2 regions of the Arthrobacter sp. 10T419 genome follow, and region 2 is predicted to be linked to the other one. Evidence: predicted binding sites of a transcription regulator. Region 2 holds the regulator's gene; the other holds the start of a gene.
The links. The regulator LexA, encoded in region 2, represses DNA repair genes until DNA is damaged. The targets are predictions, from matches to a motif close to TCGAACANNTGTTCGA.

Region 1: the regulator LexA is predicted to act here: its motif matches at 1,898-1,913, upstream of AC1DBD_RS05440 (DUF6504 family protein).

Annotation. Positions count from the first base shown of each region.
Region 1 covers NZ_JBFTHF010000002.1:393,782-397,184, reverse strand. The annotation lists gene AC1DBD_RS05445 (DNA polymerase III subunit alpha) at 1-1,522, opposite strand, end outside; gene AC1DBD_RS05440 (DUF6504 family protein) at 1,519-1,848, opposite strand; gene AC1DBD_RS05435 (hypothetical protein) at 1,994-2,380, shown strand; gene AC1DBD_RS05430 (chorismate mutase) at 2,396-2,722, opposite strand; gene AC1DBD_RS05425 (VOC family protein) at 2,737-3,159, shown strand; gene AC1DBD_RS05420 (hypothetical protein) at 3,156-3,403, opposite strand, start outside.
Region 2 covers NZ_JBFTHF010000008.1:50,498-53,900, reverse strand. The annotation lists gene AC1DBD_RS13550 (ATP-dependent DNA helicase) at 1-1,651, shown strand, start outside; gene lexA (transcriptional repressor LexA) at 1,905-2,654, opposite strand; gene AC1DBD_RS13540 (LysM peptidoglycan-binding domain-containing protein) at 3,106-3,403, shown strand, end outside.

The sequences.
Region 1 (3,403 bases), on a different contig from region 2:
TCTCCACCAGGGCCTCACGGAAGTTCCGGGCCGAAAACCGCCACAGCTGTTTGGCGATCTCGTCGATGTCGCCGCCGTCCATGCCGAGGGCCAGGCCGGCGTCGCGGACGGCCCCGCGGGCGCGGTAGCCGTTCTGCATGCTCATCAGCGTGACGCGTTCGGAGCCGAAGCGCTCAAAGATCCTCCGGTAGACGTTGTGCCGTTCGGCGCTTTCGACGTCGATGTCGATGTCCGGCAGGGTGGCGCGGTCCCGGGACAAGAATCGTTCAAAGATGAGGTCGTGCTGCAGCGGGTTGACCTGGCTGACATCGATCAGGAAGTTGACCAGGCTGGAGGCGCCCGAGCCGCGGGCTGCCGCCCGGACCCCCATGTCCAGGATCATCCGGGACACTTCGGCCACCGTCAGGAAATAGGAGGCAAAACCAAGACTGTCGATGATCCGCAGTTCGTGCTCCAGCCGGGCGCGCATTTCTTCGGCTGGCTTGCCGGCGATCCCGGGGAAGCGCCGGCTGATGCCGGCCTCGCAGCGCTGCGTGAGTTCCACGAGCGGGTCCCCCGCAATTCCGATCACCGAGGCCTCCGGGACCACGGGCTGCTTCCATCCCATGTCCGTGACCGGATCCATCCGGCAGCGGTCCGCGAGCGCCTCGGTGTGTGCCAGCAGGCTCTTGAGGTCCGCGGCGCCGTAGCCGGCGGCGTGCATGATTTCCTGGCCCAGCCGCAGCATCTGCGCGGAGGATTTCAGCCAGGCCTGCCCGTTGGGTTGCAGCTGCGGCGCGGCGGAGAGCTCGGGAAGGGATTTCAGTGTCCGGGCGGAGTCCAGCACGTCCGCCGTCGCGGCACCGTCCTCGGCACAGTAGCGCACGGCGTTGCTCAGCACCGCGGGGACTGCGTGTTCCGCGGCGAGCTTGAGCATTCGCACCGCGTGGGCCGTGCTCAGCGGCTCGCCGGGCGGGCTGAGCTGCGAGACGACCTCAGCGGCGAGAGTTCCCGCCGGCATGGCGTCCAGCCAGCGCTTGAAGAGCGTGCGGGGCCGGAGGTAGCGCCGGCCGCCCATCGCGCGGCCGACGTCGGAGTCCGGGCCGATCAGCACGGTCAGCACCGGTTCGAGGGTCTGCGGGTCGAGGGCACGGGAGGCCAGTTCCGCCCTGGTCACGGCGACGGGCACCGTTCCTCCGGCCTTGCCCGTGGTGCGGGCGTGGGCGTCGGAGACCAGCCGGCACAGCGCCCGGTAGCCGGCGCCGCGGTTGTGCCCGTGCGCCAGTACGACGACGCGGCCGCCGAGCTGGGTTCGGAGGTCGCCGTCGTCGTCGAAGACTGCCAGGTCCACCCCCACGACTGGGTCAAGCCCTGCCGCCATGCAGGCTTTCAGGTGCTTGACCGTGCCGTAAAGCCCGTCACGGTCCGTGCAGGCGAGCGCCGTGGCCCCGTCCGCGGCGGCGGCAGCAGCCAGTTCCTCCGGCCAGGACACCCCGTAATGGGCGCTGAAGGCGGTGGCAACGTGCAGGTGGGTGAAGCTCATGCCGACTCGGGCTTCCTGATAGTGCGCAGGGCATCGTGGATCCGCAGCAGCCGCCAGCGACCGCTGCCCAGATGACGGCTCAGGTCCAGGGTGAGGGTGTCCTCCGGGTTACCGGCGTCCCGGACCTGGATCCGCCAGATCTCGTGGTCCACCAGTCCCGGGCCGCTGCCCAGCGGAGCCCGCTGCTCCTCGGCCCACCACTGCCGCCGCTCAAACCAGCGGACCGGTTCGGCGCAGACGTCGTAGTGCCGGCCGCCCCAGGCAAGGGACAGCGGCTGGCCGGACGGGGTGCACGCGACGTCCACCGACTCGCTGAACATCCCCATGGTGCCTCCCGGAATACGCTGACCTCTGGCAAGAATCTTGAGAGGGTATTCGAATATATCTTCGAACAATTCAAGTCTACGCCGGGCCCGGGACAAAACCTAGATGGGGGTGGACGGACGCAAGCGCAGGTAGCAGGATTGAGCTATGAGCTCCCATAGCGCACTCCTGAAGCACGTAAGCATCGCCGCCAAGGATTCAACCTTGGTGGCGAAGTTCGATATAGACGGGAATATCCCGAGTTCCGGGGCCTATGTGGTGGGGCTCGTGGCGGCCACCCCGGACCATTCGCACCAGCGCCGGATGGAAATCGAGTTCATGAACGGCGAGGCAGTTTCTTTCTTCTGTTTCAGCCATGACGGCACGGAAGAGAACTTCGACCTCAAGGGTGTGGAGCACTCCGGCAACACCATCACCGGCAACTTTCCGCTGAGCACGGTGATGGGGCTGGCCAAGGGCCATCTGATGACGGCCTACAGCGATTGTGAGGGCCGGGAGTACCAGGCCAACGTGCCCGTCGAAGAGTCGCTCTAGCTGAGTCGACCAGCCCTAGCTGGAAGCTTTGTAGACGTCCAGCTCAAGCCGGATGAAGGCATCGATCATGGCCCGGTAGGTCTGTTCGACGATCTCGGTGTCGATGTCCTTCTGCTCAGCCGTCGCCTTGACGTGTTCTAGGACCCGCTCCACGCGGCCGGGCGCCCGCACCTCGGCACTGTCCGCCTTCAGGGTGCCGGCAATCCGGATAAGCCGTTCGCGCCGGCCGATCAGCGCGACGATCTGTTCGTCCACCTCGTCGACCGCCACCCGCACGGCGGCGAGTTGTTCCTTATCGGCCTGGGCGTCTTTGGCGTCACGGTGATGTGTGGACATGTGCATGACAGTATCGAACGATGCAACCACGAGTCGACTTCATCTCATTGGGTGTCCGCAGCGTTGACGCCTCGCGCCGCTTCTACGTGGAGGGCCTCGGGTGGCCGGTCCACCGGGAGGTTTCCGGCGAGGTGCTCTTCCTGCAGGTCAACCACGGGCTTATCCTCTCGCTCTGGGACGCCGGGCAGATGCAGGCCGAGGCCGCCACCGATCCCCCGGCCGGCATCCCCTGCATCACCCTGAGCCACAACGTGGGCAGCGCTGACGAGGTGGACCAGGCGATGCGCCAGGCGGAGGCCGCCGGCGCCGTCGTCGTGGCCGCGCCGAAGACCCAGCCCTGGGGCGGCTATACGGGCTACTTCGCGGACCCGGACGGTTTCCGCTGGGAGGTCGCCTTCAACCCCACTTGGACGGTCGACGCCGGCGGCAAGGTCACGGTCTAGTCGCCGCCGATGACCTGGCTCGAAAACACTTCTGCAGACGGGCCGCCCGCTGCGACGAATTCTTTCAAAAGGGCAAGCCCCACTGAAAGCGGCAGGGAGAGTCTTCCCCGGTACTGGGGCTCGAGCATTGTTTCCGGCGACGATCCCCATTCGCTCGGTTCACCCACAAGCCTGGTGAATGTCCGTCCGCGAACGAACGGTCTCTCGAGTTTCCCCGTCATCCGCTGTTCCAGAACGTGCGAGT
Region 2 (3,403 bases):
GTCCGAGGGCCAACTGTTCTCCCTCGGCGAGGACACCTCGGTGCCGCACTTCGCAGCCGCGATGGGCGGCCCGTCCTCGCAACTCGGCAAGGAAGTGGTCCGGCTCCGCGAATGGGCCGAGGACACCCAGACCGGGGACCGCGACGAGCTCATGCCGGGCGTGACCGACCGTGCCTGGCGGCAGGTCTCCGTTACCTCCATGGAGTGCCTGGGCGCGCAGAAGTGCCCGCTCGCCGCCGAATGCTTCAGCGAACTCGCCCGCCAGAACGCAGCCGACGCCGATGTGGTGGTTACCAACCACGCCATGCTGGCCGTCAGCGCCTTCGAGGGCCTGGCCGTGCTGCCCGAATACGACGTCGTGGTGGTGGACGAGGCGCACGAACTGCAGGACCGGGTCACGGGCGCCGTGTCCGGCCAGCTCTCCGTGGCCATGGTCCACGCCGCCGCCTCCGGCGCCCGCAAGCACACCGGGATCACGGTGGATGCGCTCAACAACGCCGCGTCCAACCTTGAACTCGCCATCGAGGGCGTTCCCAGCGGCCTGATGCCGAACGGACTGAACAGCGAACAGCTCGACTGCGTGGACCAGCTGCGCGACGCCTGCCGCGCCGCGCTCTCCGACTCAAAGGGGGACAGCGCCAACACGGCCGACGGCGGCCGGCAGCTTGCGCGGTCCCGGCTGATGGTGATCCTGGAACTGTGCGAACGGCTCCTGGCCGCCAAGGAGAACCGCGAAGTGGTCTGGTTCTCCCGCAACAGCAGCTTCGACCCGCAACAGGGCTACTCGCAGCCCGATGACTCCGCGCCGGCCCTGATCAACATCGCCCCGCTCAGCGTCGCCGGTCGGCTCCGCGAGGGACTGTTCGCCGACCATACAGTCGTCCTGACATCGGCAACCCTGGCGATCGGTTCGGCTTTCGAGCCGGCGGCCGGAGGGCTCGGCCTAGTGGGCCCGGGCGCACCCAGCTGGACGGGCGTCGACGTCGGTTCGCCCTTCGAATATCCGAAGCAAGGCATCCTCTACGTTGCCAAGCACCTGCCCAAGCCCGGCCGGGGAACATCCCCGGAAGCCCTCGATGAGCTCGAGAAGCTGATCCGTGCCTCCGGCGGCGGCGCCCTGTGTCTCTTCTCTTCCCGGCGCGCCGCCGAGGAGGCGGCCGAAGCGATGCGTCCCCGGCTGGGCCTGAGCATTCTCTGCCAAGGCGAGTCGACCATGACCGCGCTCGTGAAGCAGTTCGCCGACGAGCCCGACACCTGTCTCTTTGGCACCATGTCGCTCTGGCAGGGCGTCGACGTGCCCGGGAACTCCTGCCGCCTGGTAGTGATCGACAGGATCCCGTTCCCGCGGCCAGACGATCCATTGATGACCGCCCGCTCCCGGGCTGTGGCCCAGTCCGGCGGCAACGGCTTCATGAGCGTCTCGGCGACCCACGCGGCCATCCGCCTCGCCCAGGGCGCCGGCCGGCTGATCCGTTCGACGTCGGACAAGGGCGTGGTGGCGGTCCTCGATTCCAGGCTGTCCACCGAACGGTACGGAGCGTTCCTGCGGGCCGCCCTGCCCCCCTTCTGGCCCACTACCGACACCTCGGTGGCCTTGGCCGCCCTGGAACGCCTCGCCAAGGAGAGCCCCGCCAAGCAGCCCGCCACGTAACCGGTGAAGCGGCCCGCCACGCAGGCTGCCGCCGGCCGTGGCCGGGCCGGGGGTATGTGGGCCGGCGCTTGCGTTCCCGCCCGCTTTTTCCGCGCCCGGGACCGGCACTGCCGGGTCACCGCGGCACCGCGCGGGCGGGCGCGCCGTCAGTGTGCCAAGAACCGGGCGGGAGCGCAGAAGGCCCCGTCCGGAACTGCGGACGGGGCCTTCGAGCTGCCGGGAGATGGGCCGGCCGGAGTGGTGTGGCAGGGGACTACAGGGAGCGCAGCACCGAGACGACCTTGCCCATAATGACGGCATGGTCGCCGAGGATCGGCTCGTACTGGGTGTTCTGCGGGAGCAGCCAGGTGTGGCCGTCCCGCTGGCGGAACGTCTTGACCGTTGCCTCGTCATCGAGCAGGGCGGCCACGATGTCCCCGTTGACGGCATCGTTCTGACGCCGGACGACGACCCAGTCGCCGTCGCAGATGGCGGCGTCGATCATCGAATCGCCTGCCACCCGGAGCATAAACAGTTCGCCGTGGCCCACCAGTTGGCGCGGCAGGGGCATCACGTCCTCCACCACCTGGTCGGCCAGGATCGGCCCGCCGGCGGCGATACGGCCCACGAACGGCACCATGGCCGTGTCCGTGGCGCTGGCAAGCTCCGAGACGGCGAGGCCGCCGACAGCCCGCAGGCCGCTGGACTTCTCCACGCCGGAAATCCTGGTCGTGCCTTCATCCAGTGTCAGCGGCATGAGGACTTCCATGGCGCGCGGCCGCTTGGGGTCCCGCCGCAGGTAGCCGAGCTTTTCCAGTTGCGAGAGCTGGTGGGTGACGCTGGAGAGGCTGGCGAGCCCGACCGTGTCGCCGATCTCGCGCATCGAGGGCGGGTAACCGTTGTCCGTCACGGAACGCTGGATGGTCTCCAGGATCTTTTTCTGCCGGACGGTCAGGCTTTTCGGCGCCCGGCCGGTTTGGGGGCTGCGCTGGGAAGCCCTCCCGCCGGCGGCTTGTGCTGCCATGTTCGCCATGCCTTTCCATTCCGCCCGGCCGCTGTGGCTACCGGGACCTGCCGAGCTGAAAATGTCAGACCCCGCTGATCAACTGATGTTCATCAACACAAGTGGTTGTCCTGTGATTCAAAAGTAGGCCAGCCAACAAGGTTTTTCAAACATTTGTTCTAGCGAGTCTCGACAATGTTCGTTCATAAGTGCTAAAACAGGAACAGCAAAGTTCGAATATGTGTTCGAAGCTTTACCCGTAGTCCGGTCCGCTGGTTTCGGTTCTGTGTTCGAAGTATCGGGTTCGAGGGTTCGCATTCAAGGGTTTTGCGTTTGAAGGTTAGGCCGGTTGGCGGCAGGTACGAGGAGTACGCCGGGCGGCACAGGTATTTCCAGTGGCACAGATAAGTCCAGGAGGGCTCAGCTCATGTCAGCAGTAAGCGCTATTTCCGGTTCGCTGGTTTCCATCCCCATGGAGGCCGCACCCGCGGCACCAGCCCGGCAGGCTCGGCTGCGGCTGACCCGCCGCGGCCGGTTCGTCTTCTTCGGGCTGCCGCTGGTTCTGTTGGCCGTGCTCGTCCTGTCACTGTCCGGATTCCTGAATGCTCCGGCCAAGGCCGCCGACTCGGCCGCGGAGCTCTCGCTCACCCCGACGGTCACCGTCACGGTCCAGCCGGGGGAGTCCCTCTGGGCCATCGCCGGTGCCGTCGCCCCGGAGCGCGACCCCCGTGACGTGGTCGCCGACATCGTTCAGCTCAACAACCTCGGAG